One region of the Pseudomonas sp. SL4(2022) genome, then DNA from elsewhere that is predicted to be linked to it. Evidence: riboswitches for the same ligand, from Rfam matches in the RefSeq annotation. Region 1 holds a riboswitch; the other holds the start of a gene.
What was found. Region 1 has a riboswitch for cobalamin ahead of cobW (cobalamin biosynthesis protein CobW). Riboswitches for the same ligand answer to the same signal wherever they lie in the genome.
Positions count from the first base shown of each region.

Region 2: it holds a riboswitch for cobalamin, as region 1 does, so the genes downstream of both, cobO (cob(I)yrinic acid a,c-diamide adenosyltransferase) here and cobW (cobalamin biosynthesis protein CobW) in region 1, are expected to answer to the same signal.

Region 1 is NZ_CP113060.1:1,741,138-1,748,185, forward strand. It holds gene OU997_RS08390 (DeoR/GlpR family DNA-binding transcription regulator) at 1-354, shown strand, start outside; gene glmS (glutamine--fructose-6-phosphate transaminase (isomerizing)) at 370-2,220, shown strand; gene OU997_RS08400 (hypothetical protein) at 2,235-2,465, shown strand; gene cobM (precorrin-4 C(11)-methyltransferase) at 2,473-3,228, opposite strand; gene OU997_RS08410 (cobalamin biosynthesis protein) at 3,225-3,788, opposite strand; cobalamin riboswitch at 3,755-3,951, shown strand; gene cobW (cobalamin biosynthesis protein CobW) at 4,051-5,103, shown strand; gene cobN (cobaltochelatase subunit CobN) at 5,163-7,048, shown strand, end outside.
Region 2 is NZ_CP113060.1:4,080,137-4,087,184, forward strand. It holds gene OU997_RS19280 (cobyrinate a,c-diamide synthase) at 1-982, opposite strand, end outside; gene cobO (cob(I)yrinic acid a,c-diamide adenosyltransferase) at 979-1,590, opposite strand; cobalamin riboswitch at 1,700-1,925, opposite strand; gene OU997_RS19290 (hypothetical protein) at 1,997-2,317, opposite strand; gene OU997_RS19295 (O-methyltransferase) at 2,324-2,986, opposite strand; gene OU997_RS19300 (C40 family peptidase) at 3,014-3,538, opposite strand; gene OU997_RS19305 (C40 family peptidase) at 3,696-4,310, opposite strand; gene OU997_RS19310 (NAD-dependent deacylase) at 4,387-5,151, opposite strand; gene OU997_RS19315 (DNA-3-methyladenine glycosylase I) at 5,238-5,909, opposite strand; gene ttcA (tRNA 2-thiocytidine(32) synthetase TtcA) at 5,941-6,765, opposite strand; gene OU997_RS19325 (DNA-J related domain-containing protein) at 6,863-7,048, shown strand, end outside.

The DNA of each region.
Region 1 (7,048 bases):
ATGACCGGAGGGACCTGGGACCCGCATTCTGAGTCGTTCCAGGGCCAGACCGCCGAGCAAGTGCTGCGTTCTTATGACTTCGACCAGCTGTTTATTGGCGCCGATGGCATCGACCTGAACCGTGGCACCACTACCTTCAATGAATTGCTCGGCCTGAGCCGGGTGATGGCGGACGTGGCCCGTGAAGTGGTGGTGATGGTCGAAAGCGACAAGATCGGTCGCAAGATCCCTAATCTGGAGCTGCCCTGGAGCAGCATCCACACCCTGATAACCGACGAGCGCCTCAGCCCCGAGGCCCGTGAACAATTGAGTGCACGCGGGATCAAGCTGATCTGCGCTGCGCTAGACGCCTGAGTTAAGGAGAGACATATGTGTGGCATCGTAGGTGCAATCGCGGAACGCAATATCACCGCCGTGCTGGTTGAAGGCCTCAAGCGCCTGGAATACCGCGGCTATGACAGTGCCGGTGTGGCGCTGCTGACTGAGCAGGGCAGCCTTGACCGCCGCCGCCGCGTGGGCAAGGTCAGCGAGCTGGAAAGCGCGCTGAGTGCAGAACCACTGGCCGGCCGTCTGGGTATCGCGCACACCCGCTGGGCGACCCATGGCGCACCGAGCGAGCGCAATGCCCACCCGCACTTCTCCGGCCATGATCTGGCCGTGGTGCACAACGGCATTATTGAAAATCACGAAGAACTGCGCACTGAACTCAAGGGCCTGGGCTATGTGTTCAGCTCCGATACCGACACTGAGGTGATCGTCCACCTGCTCGATCACATCCTCAAAACGCAAGCTGATCTGACTAACGCACTGAAACAGGCGGTCAAGCAACTGCACGGTGCCTACGGCCTGGCGGTGATCAGCGCGAAGCAGCCGGACCGCCTGCTCGCCGCTCGCAGCGGCAGCCCGCTGGTGATCGGTCTGGGCCTGGGTGAGAACTTCCTCGCGTCCGACCAGCTGGCTCTGCGTCAGGTCACCGACCGTTTCATGTACCTGGAAGAAGGTGATATCGCCGAAATCCAGCGCGACAGCGTGCAGATCTGGGATGTATCCGGCCAGCCGGTGGTACGCGAAAGTGTGCAGTACCACGAAGGTGCCGAGGCCGCCGACAAGGGCGAGTACCGCCACTTTATGCTCAAGGAGATCCACGAGCAGCCCAAGGTTGTGCAACGCACCCTGGAAGGCCGTCTGGGTTCTGACCACGTACTGGTTCAGGCCTTCGGTCCGCAGGCCGCCGAGCTGTTCGCCAAGGTGCGCAACGTGCAGATCGTCGCCTGCGGCACCAGTTACCACGCCGGTATGGTCGCCCGTTACTGGCTGGAAGGCCTGGCTGGCATCCCTTGCCAGATCGAAGTGGCCAGCGAGTTCCGCTACCGCAAGGTGGTGGTACAGCCGGATACCCTGTTTGTCAGCATTTCCCAGTCCGGTGAAACCGCCGACACCCTGGCCGCGCTGCGCAACGCCAAGGAGCATGCGCCTGGCCAGGGCGGCTACCTGGCCAGCCTGGCGATTTGCAACGTAGGCATCAGCTCCCTGGTGCGTGAATCCGACCTGACCCTGCTGACCCAGGCCGGCCCGGAAATTGGCGTGGCTTCGACCAAGGCCTTCACCACCCAGCTGGTCGCACTGATGCTGCTGACCCTGTCCCTCGGCCAGGTGCGTGGCACCCTGGATAAGGCCCTGGAAGCTGAACTGGTCGAAGAACTGCGCCGTCTGCCAACTCGCCTGGGTGAAGCCTTGGCGATGGACAGCGTGGTGGAGAAAGTCTCCGAATTGTTCGCCGAGAAGCACCATAGCCTGTTCCTCGGCCGTGGCGCGCAGTACCCGGTGGCGATGGAAGGCGCGCTCAAACTCAAGGAAATTTCCTATATCCACGCCGAAGCCTACCCGGCTGGCGAGCTCAAGCACGGCCCGCTGGCGTTGGTGGACAGCGACATGCCGGTGGTCACCGTGGCGCCGAACAACGAGCTGCTGGAAAAGCTCAAATCCAACCTGCAGGAAGTGCGCGCCCGCGGCGGCGAGCTGGTGGTGTTTGCTGACGAGCAGGCCGGCATGAGCAATGGCGAGGGCACCCATGTGGTGAACATGCCGCATATCCACGACGCCCTGGCGCCGATCCTCTACACCATTCCGCTGCAGCTGCTGTCCTACTACGTCGCCGTGCTCAAGGGCACCGACGTCGACCAGCCGCGCAACCTGGCCAAGAGCGTAACGGTTGAGTAAGCAGGAGCCAGCCGATGCGGCGTGAAGATCTAAAGAGCAAGCAGGCTCAAGGCGTGCTCTTTGATACCCATATCATCGCCAACCCGGCCAATACCCGGGAATGGATCGTGCTGTTGAAGAAAGGCGCAGGCACCAGCTTCTTTCTGGTCGATGACCAGGAGCAGGTGGAGTCCTTCGCCGATCTCAATGGGTTGATCGAGGAACTGCGTTTACTGGGGATCAAAGCTGCGGAGATTCATCTCTAGCAGCCTGTTAATCGTCTGCCGACCTGAACAGGTGCCGATGCTCAGCGTTATAAAGCGCTGAGTCGGCAAACTGTTCGGCATGCAGCACGCGGCCGACGAGGATCAGCGCCGTGCGGCGAAAGCCCTTGGCGCGCACCTGTTCCACGATGGTGGCGAGGGTGCCGCTGACCCAATCCTGATCCGGCCAGCTGGCGCGATGCACCACGGCAATCGGGCAATCCGCGCCGTAATGCGGCAGCAGCTCAGTGACGATCTTGCTCAGGTGCACCACGCCCAGGTGGATGGCCATGGTCGCGCCGTGGCGCGCCAGGTCGCCCAGCGCCTCGCCCTCGGGCATGTTCGACTTGCTCGCGTAGCGGGTGAGAATCAGCGTCTGCGACACCTCGGGCAGGGTCAGTTCGCTTTCCAGCAGGGCAGCACAGGCGGCCGTGGCCGTCACCCCTGGGATGATCTCGAAGGCGATGCCCAGCCGGCGCAGGTGGCGGATCTGCTCACCAATCGCGCCATACAGCGACGGGTCGCCGGAATGCACGCGGGCCACATCCTGGCCTTTGTCATCGGCCTGGCGGATCAGCTCGATGATTTCATCCAGATGCAGCTCGGCGGTGTTGATCACCTGTTCGGCGCTATGGCCCTGTAGTACCGCCTCGGGCACCAGCGAACCGGCATAGAGAATCACCGGGCAGCTGCGCAGCAGGCGTTGGCCTTTGACGGTGATCAGCTCGGGGTCGCCGGGGCCGGCGCCGATAAAGTAGACGGTCATGACAGATCCTTGGGTGCACTCGACGCCAGCGCGCAGGTGGCGCTGGCGTTGCGGGTTCTTTCGCCGAGCAGACGCGCCGGTTGGCCGCTCAGGTGTTCAGCCAGGGCCAGGGCGCAGGGTTCGGCGACGGCCGGGCTGCCGGTGGCGACCAGGGTCAGCGGCGAGCCTTGCACACCCTGCTGATAGGGTTGCAGTTCTTCGGCACTAAAGCAGCTCAACTGCAAACCGAGGCGCTGAGCCAGTGCCAGCAGGCCCGGCTCGCTCTGTTTGTGCGTGATGCTGGCCAGCCCCGCCAGGTTATCCACAGTCAGGCCATGCGCCTGCAGGCTGTGCAGCAGCAGGTTGAGTAAGTCCTCCACATTGCAGCCACTGCGGCAGCCCAACCCGGCGACCACCTGAACGGCGGCAGCGGGGCGAGTATGGGCAGGGCTGGACATCATCAAGGCGACTCGGTGTGTGCGGCGGCGTAGCTCAACATGGCGGCCGGCACCGGTCAACCGCGATTGACCGGCCGCCATGGCCTGCGTAGCCTTGTCGCGTTCGAGGTTCTTCGTGGGCATGCCCATGAAGCTAAGAGGGAACAAGGTTGATGCCTTGGCTGCCCCCGCAACTGTAAACGGTCCAAAGCCCTTCGATACACCACTGCCGTATGGCGGGAAGGTGAAGGGTCGCGCAATGCGCAGACCGTGAGCCAGGAGACCTGCCTCGTCACGTTTTCGACAACCGGGCGGGGTGATCCGGTGGTGTTGGCTGACGCCCCGTGGCTGTCATGTCTGTGCCACCTCCTGCTCGTCTTTCTTTCGACGTCACGCAGGACTCGCCATGCAAACCCTCGCCAAACTCCCCGTCACCATCGTTACCGGCTTTCTCGGCGCCGGCAAAACCACCCTGCTGCGGCATATGCTCGGCCATGCCGACGGGCGGCGTATCGCGGTGATCGTCAACGAGTTTGGCGAGCTGGGCATCGACGGCGAAATCCTCAAGCAGTGCTCCATCGGTTGCAGCGAAGAAGAAGCCAACGGGCGCATCTTCGAACTGGCCAACGGCTGCCTGTGCTGCACCGTGCAGGAAGAGTTCTTCCCGGTGATGCGCGAGCTGGTGGCACGTCGCGGCGAGCTCGACCATATCCTGATTGAAACGTCGGGTTTGGCCCTGCCCAAGCCACTGGTACAGGCCTTTAACTGGCCGGAAATCCGCAACGCCTGCACGGTGGATGCGGTGATCACCGTGGTCGACAGCCCGGCCGTGGCCGCAGGCACCTTCGCCGCCTTCCCCGATCAGGTCGATGCGCAGCGCAAGCTCGACCCCAATCTGGACCACGAATCGCCGCTGCACGAGCTATTCGCCGACCAACTGGCCAGCGCCGACCTGGTGATACTCAACAAGGCCGACCTGCTCGACGCCGCCGCCCTGGCGGCGGTGCGCGCGGAAGTGGCGGAAGAGCTGCCGCCCGCAGTGAAAATCATCGAAGCCCATGGCGGTGAGCTGCCGCTGGACGTGCTGCTGGGGCTGAACTGCGAGACCGAGCTGCATATCGAGGGCCGCAAGACCCACCATGACCTGGAAGGCCATGAAGACCACGATCACGACGAGTTCGCCTCGTTCCACGTGGAACTGCCTGAAGCCGAGGAAACGCGTTTGCTGCAAGCGCTGAAGGAGGCGGTCAGCAAACACGGCATCCTGCGCATCAAGGGTTTTGCGGCGATTCCCGGCAAGCCGATGCGCCTGCTGCTGCAAGGCGTCGGCCAGCGTTTCGATAAACACTTCGACCGCGCCTGGCAGGCCAATGAGCCGCGCATCACCCGCCTGGTGGTGATTGGCCAGACCCTGGATCAGGCCGCCATCGAAGCTGAGCTGCAAGCAGCGCTGGCCTAAATAGGTGGGAGGGGCTTTAGCCGCGACTAGGCCCGACCCCACCCACAAGAAGAGCGATCATGCATCTATTGCGCACCCAACCCGGCAGCCAGCTGCCGGTCGACAGCATTGCCGACCTCGGCCAGACCCCGGCCGAGCTGGTGATTCTGTGCACCGGCGATTCGCAGTTGTCGCTGTTGGCGGAGGTGGCGCGGCAGTTGCCGGCGGATTACCCGAGCCTGCGCCTGGCCAGTCCGGCGCAGCTGAGCAATCACGCCTCGGTGGACTTCTACGTCGAGCAGGTGTTGCAGCACGCCAAGGTCATCCTGATTTCCGTGCACGGCGGCGTCAGTTACTGGCGCTACGGCATCGAGCGCTTGGTCGAACTGGCCGAGCGCGGCGCGCAGGTCATCATGGTGCCGGGTTGCGACAACCCTGATCCAGAACTGATGGCGTTGAGTAGCGTGCCGCTGGCGGAGGCCGAGCGGCTCTGGCAGTTCCTGCGCCAGGGCGGTGCGGCCAATGCCCAGCAGCTGTTCAACTGCATCGCCAGCCACTGGTTGCAGCGTGACTACCCCTGGGGCGAACCGCAGCCGCTGCCGCGCGTGGGCCTGTATCACCCGCAGCTGAGCACCCCGAGCCTGGTCGATTGGCAAGCCCATTGGCAGGTCGGTGCGCCGGTGGCGGCGCTGCTGTTCTACCGCACCCAGGTGCAGGCGGCGAATACCGGGTTTATCGATGTGTTCTGCCAGCGCTTGCAGGCCCAGGGCCTTAATCCGCTGCCGATTGCCGTGGCCAGCCTCAAGGAAGCCGCCTGCCTGGCTCAGGTCGAGGACTGGCTGGACGAAGCCGATGCCCGTCTGATTATCAACACCACCGCCTTCGCCCTGTCTAACCCGGAAGCGCCGAGCGCACGACCTTTCCGCCGTGATATTCCGGTGCTGCAAGCCATTTGCGCGCTGGATAACCATGAGCAGTGGCAAGCCAATGCTCAAGGCTTGGGTTCGCGTGACTTGGCCATGCATATCGTGTTGCCCGAGCTGGACGGCCGCCTGATCACCCAGCCGATCAGCTTCAAGGGCCTGGCCTGGCGCAGTGAGCGCAGCCAGAGCGATGTGGTTTGTTACCAGCCGCATTTACCGGGGATGGATTTTGTCGCCGAACTGGCGCGCAACTGGGTCGCCCTGGCGCACAAACACAACGCCGACAAGCGCATCGCCCTGGTGCTGGCCAACTACCCGACCCGCGATGGGCGCATCGGCAATGGTGTTGGCCTGGATACCCCGGCGGCGGCGCTGAATATCCTCAAGGCGCTGCAACAGCAGGGCTACCCGGTTGCAGGGTTGCCCGACAGCGGTACCGCGCTGATCCACCAGTTGCTCGGCGGTGTGACCAATGAGTTGGACAGCCTCGACGCGCGGCCCTGCGCCCAGAGCCTCGCGCTGGATGAGTACCTGGCGTTCTTCCACAGTCTGCCGCAAGCCAACCAGCAGGCGGTGCGCGAGCGTTGGGGCGAGCCGCAGCAGGACCCGATGTTCCGCAGCGGGCGGCTGATGATCGCCGGCCTGCGTTTCGGCCTGACCTTTGTCGGCATCCAACCGGCCCGTGGTTATCAGCTGGATGCGGCGGCGGTATATCACGACCCCGATCTGGTGCCGCCCCATGGCTATCTGGCGTTCTACTGCTGGCTGCGAAAGGCCTTTGCCGCCGATGCAGTGATCCACGTCGGCAAGCACGGCAATCTGGAATGGCTGCCGGGCAAGAGCGTCGGGCTGTCTGAGGAGTGCTGGCCGAGCGCGATTCTCGGCCCGCTGCCGAATATCTACCCGTTTATCGTCAACGATCCGGGCGAGGGCGCCCAGGCCAAGCGCCGTACTCAGGCGGTGATCATCGATCACCTGATGCCGCCGCTGACTCGCGCGGAAAGCTACGGCCCGCTGCGCGATCTGGAGCGCCTGGCCGACGA
Region 2 (7,048 bases), 2.1 Mb from region 1:
GATAGAGCATGCCGCCGCACTCGGCGTGGATCGGTTTGCCTGCCTCGTGGTGAGCGCGGATTGCCTCGGCCATGGGCTGGTTGGCTTCAAGCGTGGACAGGTGCAACTCCGGGTAACCGCCGGGCAGATACAGGCTGTCGACATCCGGCAACTGCTCATCTGTAAGCGGCGAAAAGAACTGCAATTCGGCACCCAGTGCGCGCAGCAAATCGAGGTTGGCCTGATAGAGAAAGGCAAAAGCGCTGTCGCGTGCTACGCCAATCCGAACATCCTTGAGCAATTGCGCGGGCCTTGCATGCTCTGGTGCAGCGAAGCTGACTGGCGGCGGCAGACTGGTATCGGCACTGGCAGCCAAAGCATCGGCGGCGGCGTCCAGACGGGCATCCAGGTCGAGCAGTTCGCCCGCCTGAACCAGGCCGAGATGGCGGCTCGGTAAACCGACCTCGGCGCTGCGTGGTAATGCGCCGTACCAGCGGATCGAGGCCGGCAGCGCATCACGCAGGATCTCGCCATGCCGCACACTGCCAACCCGGTTACCGAGCACGCCAGAAAACGGCAGATCCGCTTGGAAGGTCGCCAGGCCATGGGCCATGGCGCCGAAGGTCTGCGCCATGGCCGAACCGTCGATCACCGCCAGCACCGGCACACCAAAGTGCCGGGCCAGGTCGGCCGCCGAAGGCGTGCCATCGAACAGGCCCATCACCCCTTCAATCAGAATCAGGTCGGCCTCACCCGCCGCCTCCCAGAGCAGACGACGGCTCTCGGCCTCGCCAACCATCCACAGGTCGAGCTGATACACCGGCGCACCGCTGGCGCGGGCAAGAATCATCGGGTCGAGAAAGTCCGGGCCGCATTTGAACACCCGCACGCGCTTGCCCTGGCGTGCATGCAAACGCGCCAAGGCAGCGGTCACTGTGGTCTTACCCTGGCCGGAGGCCGGTGCAGCGATCAATAACGCGGGGCAAGAGCGGGCGCGGATCAAAATTCGACTCCCTTTTGCGCCTTAACCCCGGCCTTGAACGCATGCTTGACCAGGCTCATCTCGGTCACGGTATCCGCAGCCTCGATCATCCCCGGCAACGCGCCGCGACCGGTTACCACCACATGCTGCAGCAGCGGCCGCGCTTCAATGTCGGCGAGCACCGCATCGAGTTCCAGATATCCGTATTTCAGGGCGATATTCAGCTCGTCGAGCACCACCAGGCCAATGGCCGGATCATTCAGCAGCTGCGCCGCCACCGTCCAGGCTTCGCGCGCCTTGTCGATATCACGCTGGCGATCCTGGGTCTCCCAGGTAAAGCCTTCGCCCATCACGTGGTAGCTGACTTCATCGGGAAAACGGCGAAAGAAGGCTTCTTCGCCAGTGCTGGCTGCACCCTTGATAAACTGCACCACGCCCACCTTGAGGCCGTGGCCCAGGGCGCGAGCAACCATGCCGAAGGCGCTGCTGCTCTTGCCCTTGCCATTGCCGCTGTGCACCAGCAGCAGGCCGTACTCATCCTGGGCCTGGGCAATCTTTTCATCGATAAGGGCTTTTTTGCGGGCCATGCGCGCCTTGTGCCGGGCGTCCCGTTCAATCGATTCAGTCATCGCACTGCTCCACCGCCACAGGGCGATCTGGCTGGAAAAAGCATGCGGGGATAGGGAAAGCGCGGGCCTGCGCACAGCGCACACCACACGCCAGCCATCGCCCTCCGCGATGCCGTGGACTGCAGCAGGCCGGTCTCCGGGCTTGTGAGCGAGCCGAATGGCTCACGACCGCACCTTCCCATGCATCACGCACAGTGGCTCTTGCGGCGTTTGACTCACTTACCGTTGCGGGGGCAGCGTCGGAATAGCGGGCGTTCACACGCACAGCGCACCGACTTCCCTGTTTCACCCCGCACACGCAATGCGTTGGGGGCACCTGCTACAAGGCGCGAAGGTTAGAGAGTTCATGATTAAGCGTCAAACGAATGCGCCGCCCATTGCGTCACGTGTACACAAACAGCGCAGCTCAGTGCCTCGGCATAAAGCCCGCAGGCTTGTTCGCCAGCCATTCGACAAAGGTTCGCAAACGCTCATCGCTGAGCAAGCTGTCGCGGTTGTTGTAAGTCAACGCCAGCTCCTTTTCGCTGAACAGCCGGTGAATCTGGTTGTGGCAGGCGCGGCAGACCCAAAGCGTGGCGCTGATGCGCTCACTTTTACCGAAGCGTTTCTGCACATAAACCTTGTTGTGCAGCGCCTTGGGGATCAGATGGTGACGCGTCAACGTGGCAGCGCGGGTGCAGAGCTCGCAGGCATCAGGTTGTTCGGGCAGACGAATCGGTTCAGGCATACGGGTTCAGCGTTTACGGCAAAGACTCAGGCCGTCGCCCAACGGCAACAGGGAGAGGTCGAGGCGCGGATCATCGCGCAGCGCCAGGTTGAGCGCCTGAATGGCTCGGGTGTCGGCGCTTTCGGGGTTTTCCTCAAGCACACGCCCGCTCCACAGGGTGTTATCGAACAGGATCAGCCCGCCCTGGCGCACCAGACGCAGGGCATGTTCCAGATAGGTTGGGTAATTGACCTTGTCGGCGTCGATAAACAGCAGGTCAATACTGCCAGCCAGACCTTCAGCCTCCAGTGCTGCGAGGGTTTGTAAGGCCGGAGCCAGGCGCAGCTTGATACGCGAGCTTAGCCCGGCCTCAAGCCAGTAACGCTCGGCCGTGGCGTTGTACTCGCCGGGGATATCACAGCAGATCAACCAGCCATCCTCGGGCATGGCCTGGGCCATGCAGATGGCGCTATAGCCGGTAAAGGTGCCGACCTCAACAATCCGCCGCGCCCCAGTCAGCTGTACCAGCAAGGCCATGAACTGTCCCTGCTCGGGGGCAATCTGCCAGCGAGCAGTACTGAACTGTGCGGTTTCCTCACGCAGGCGCTTGAGCAGCGGTGTTTCACGCAGCGAGACATCCAGCAGGTATTGGTACAGGCCGGTATCGAGATTGAGTGTTTGATTAGTCATGCCTACTCCCTCTGCAAACCAAGGCTGTTAGGGGTTGCGCGCCAGTTCCGGGGAGAACACGCGCTTGGCATTTAGATAAGTGCGCTGCCAATACGAATTGCTCAGGCTATCCAGGCGCACAGTGCCGCCGCTGGAAGGTGCATGAACAAAACGGCCATCGCCGACGTAGATGCCAGCATGGCTGACCTGGCTGCCGCCATTGGTGGCAAAGAACACCAGATCACCGCTTTGCAGGCGGTCGCGGCCGACAGCCGGGACGCGCATGCTGATCAGATCACGGGTCGAGCGCGGCAAGCTGATGCCCGCGGCATCGCGGTAGACATAACCAATCAGACCACTGCAGTCGAAGCCACCATCCGGAGTGTTGCCGCCGTAGCGATATGGCGTACCGACCAAGCCCAGGGCGCGAAACAACACGTCATCAGCATTGCCGTTAAAGTTGCTGTTGGGTGTTTGCATAACGGGTGGCGGGATTGGAGCAGGTGCACGACTGGAGCAGGCGCTGAGCAGCGCGACGACGACCAGCAGGCTGAAACGGGCAATAGCGGTCATGGATAAGGCGATCCTGAGCCGGGATGCGCCCTACTCTGCCGGCTTGCACATCGTAGTGCAAGCTTTAGCTTTACTTGGCAGGTTATTGAAAACTATCGAGATGCATCAGATGAGCAAACCTGAGAAGCGACTGCACATTGGACAGTCGTCCACAGGCTCAGGGGTGACGCACCAGGTTATCGCCGGGTGCCATGGCCAATGCACGCTTGGCCTCGATGAAAGTGCGCTTCCAATAACGGTCTTCCAGGCTGTCGACCCGCACACCGCCGCTGCGGCTGCTGCTGGAGTGGATGAACTGGTTGTCACCCATGTAGATGCCGGCATGACTGACGCGATTTCGCCCACTGGTACTGAAGAACAGCAGATCGCCCGGTTTCAACTCGTCACGTGATACCAGCGGAGCATCAATATTGATCATGTCCCGCGAAGAGCGCGGCAACTGCATGCCCGCTTCTTCTTTGAACAAATAACCAATAAAACCGCTGCAGTCGAAACCGGAACTGACCGAGACACCACCAAAGCGATAACGCGTCCCTACTAGTGACAGACCATGGGACAGGATGCTGTCAGCCAGCTGTGGCAGTTTGTAGGATTTTTCTTCGGTGAAATCGCCGAGAGCGGCTTCTTTGGCTTGTTCATCAAAGCCGGCCAGATCTGTTGAAGAGAAGACTTCGGGCTCACTACTCAATACGGATTGAGGTGCGTGGTTGGCACAAGCGGCCAGAACCATGGAAAGTGCGAGAGGCACGAGGGGTGCGAGGCGTTTGAGCATGGGCACGACCGTGTCGATGAATTTCACAAGTAAACGACTATGCCCTCTATGGCATACATTTGCAAATTCTATGGATCTAAATGTGACTCAGAAGTGCCGGTAAAACATCTAACGCCCGCCCTTGTAGATGCACGTCCACCCGCTCGCTCAAGTCGGTGCGCTGCGGGTTGATCTCCACGGTGAAGCCGCCCGCCTGGCGGGTGCGCAGCAGCGGCTCGACGATATACGGAAAGCTCGCACTGGTGCCGATACTGATCACCACTTCAAAGCCTTTGCGCACTTCGGCATAGAGTGTGGTGATGGCCTGCTCAGGCAGCATTTCTTCGAACAACACCACCGGCGGACGCAGCACCCCGGCGCATTGCCGGCATTTGGGTGGCAGCGGCCGTTCAAGGTGCTCCGCCAGTTCGGCGTCGACAGCGCCGCAGGACTGGCAATACAGCGGCGCCAGCTCACCATGAATCTCGATAACCCGCTCCATCGGGCTACCTGCAGCGCGGTGGTAGCCGTCGATATTTTGGGTCAACAACCAGCACTGCGGTTTTCTGCGCTGCAGCTCGGCAATCGCGTGATGCCCTGCATTGGCTTGCGCGCCCAGGCAGGCCCTGCCCAGCTCCGCCAGGTATTTCCAGCACAACGCAGGATCACGCTGCAGCATCGAACCGGAGAGTGCCGCCTCAATCGGCAAACCTTCCGCTGTGTGGCCGTTATACAGACCGCCGAGGCCGCGATAGGTGGGCAAACCGGAATCGGCAGACAGCCCGGCACCGGTAATCAGCAAGATGCGATCAGCCGCTACGACTGCCTGGGCAACGCGGGCAATAACCTCGTCCATCTCGATCCCTCATGCATAGACAGCGCTCTTTTCGTCCCCTGCAACAGCGCCATGGCGGATGGAAACGCCTCATCCACCCTACACCTACCTGCTCAGTGATTGACCGTATGTGCCAGCATTACCGACAGCTGACACAACGGCCGCCCGCTTTGAGCCTGCCACTGGTTGAACGCAGCCTGCACTGCAGCCAGCTCTTTCAAGCTGGTCGGTGCCTTGTCGATGATCTGCTGCGCCTTCAGCGCTGCGACCACATCATCGGTCGGGACGAAGGTGTCCTTGCCGACCATGCGCAAAAAACGCGGTGCTGACAGCCCGCCCAACTGACAACCGTGCTTGGCCAGGTACTTCCACAACCCGACCACATCGCTCACCGGCCAGTCGGCGATCAGCGCACCAAAACTGCCCTTATCTTTTTGCACATCAAGAATAAACTGGGCGTTGCGCGGCACACTCTTGAGCTTGCCCAGGTGGCGAATGATGCGCGCGTCCTGCATCAGGTTTTCCAGGCGCTCAGCACCCATCAGCACGACTTTCTCCGGGTCGAACCCGAAGAACACCTGCTCGAAGGCCGGCCATTTGGCGTCCACCAGACTGTGCTTGAGGCCAGCGCGGAAGATCCGCAGGCTGAGCACCGACAGGTAGCGATCATCAGTGATCGCACGCAACTCCTCGATGCTGCGCGGCTGCGGCAGGATCGACTCCAGCGCTGCGGCCGAGCCAAAGCGGTTCAGGCAGTATTCGTTAAGCCATTTGTAATCGCGCATCAAGCAATCCTTGAGCCGGGAAACCGCTGGATCAGAGGTTCATCACATCGAGGAAACGCGGCGTGGCGCTGTCGTCGATCTTCAGGCTCTTAAAGTCGAACAGGTTGCGGTCAGCCAGCTGCGAGGGCACCACGTTCTGCAGGGCGCGGAACATGATCTCGGTGCGCCCCGGCGACTTGCGCTCCCAGTCCTGCAGCATTTCCTTGACCACCTGGCGCTGCAGGTTTTCCTGGGAACCACACAGGTTGCACGGAATGATCGGGAATTCCTTGAGCTGGCTGTAAGCCTCGATATCGCTCTCGCTGCAGTAGGCCAGCGGCCGAATCACCACGTTGCGGCCGTCATCGGCGCGCAACTTGGGCGGCATGGCCTTCAACGTACCGCCATAAAACATATTGAGGAAGAAGGTTTCCAGGATGTCGTCTCGGTGATGCCCCAAGGCCATCTTGGTCGCGCCGATCTCATCGGCAAAGGTGTACAGGGTGCCGCGACGCAGGCGTGAACACAGCGAACAGGTGGTTTTGCCTTCCGGAATTTTCTCCTTGACCACCGAGTAGGTGTCCTTCTCGACGATGTGGTACGGCACGCCGATGGACTCCAGATAGGCCGGCAGCACGTGCTCAGGAAAACCCGGCTGCTTCTGGTCCATGTTCACCGCAACAATCTCGAACTTAATTGGCGCGACTTTTTGCAGGTGCAGCAGCACATCGAGCATGGTGTAGCTGTCTTTGCCGCCGGACAGGCAGACCATGACCTTGTCGCCATCCTCGATCATGTTGAAGTCGGCAATGGCTTCGCCAGCCTGACGACGCAGGCGTTTTTGCAGTTTGTTCTGGTTGACCGAGAGGGTACCCATGGTGCGCTGGAATCCGGAAGTCGTTGAGGATGCGGCATTTTACGCAGAAAGCGTGACGCGCCCTACCCCACCGTGACGGAAATGCTAGGCTCGGCCGATGAACGACGATTTCGACACCAGCTTCGAGCTGCCCGAACAACTGCATGAGCTGCTGCGCACGGCCCCTGGCGGACTGGGCGAGTACCAGTTGATCCAACTGCTGAAAGCCCGCCAGTGCACGCATATCCCTAACCAGCCCCTGACGGACAAATTGGTGCTGTTTCGCACTCATTTTCTCCTGTTC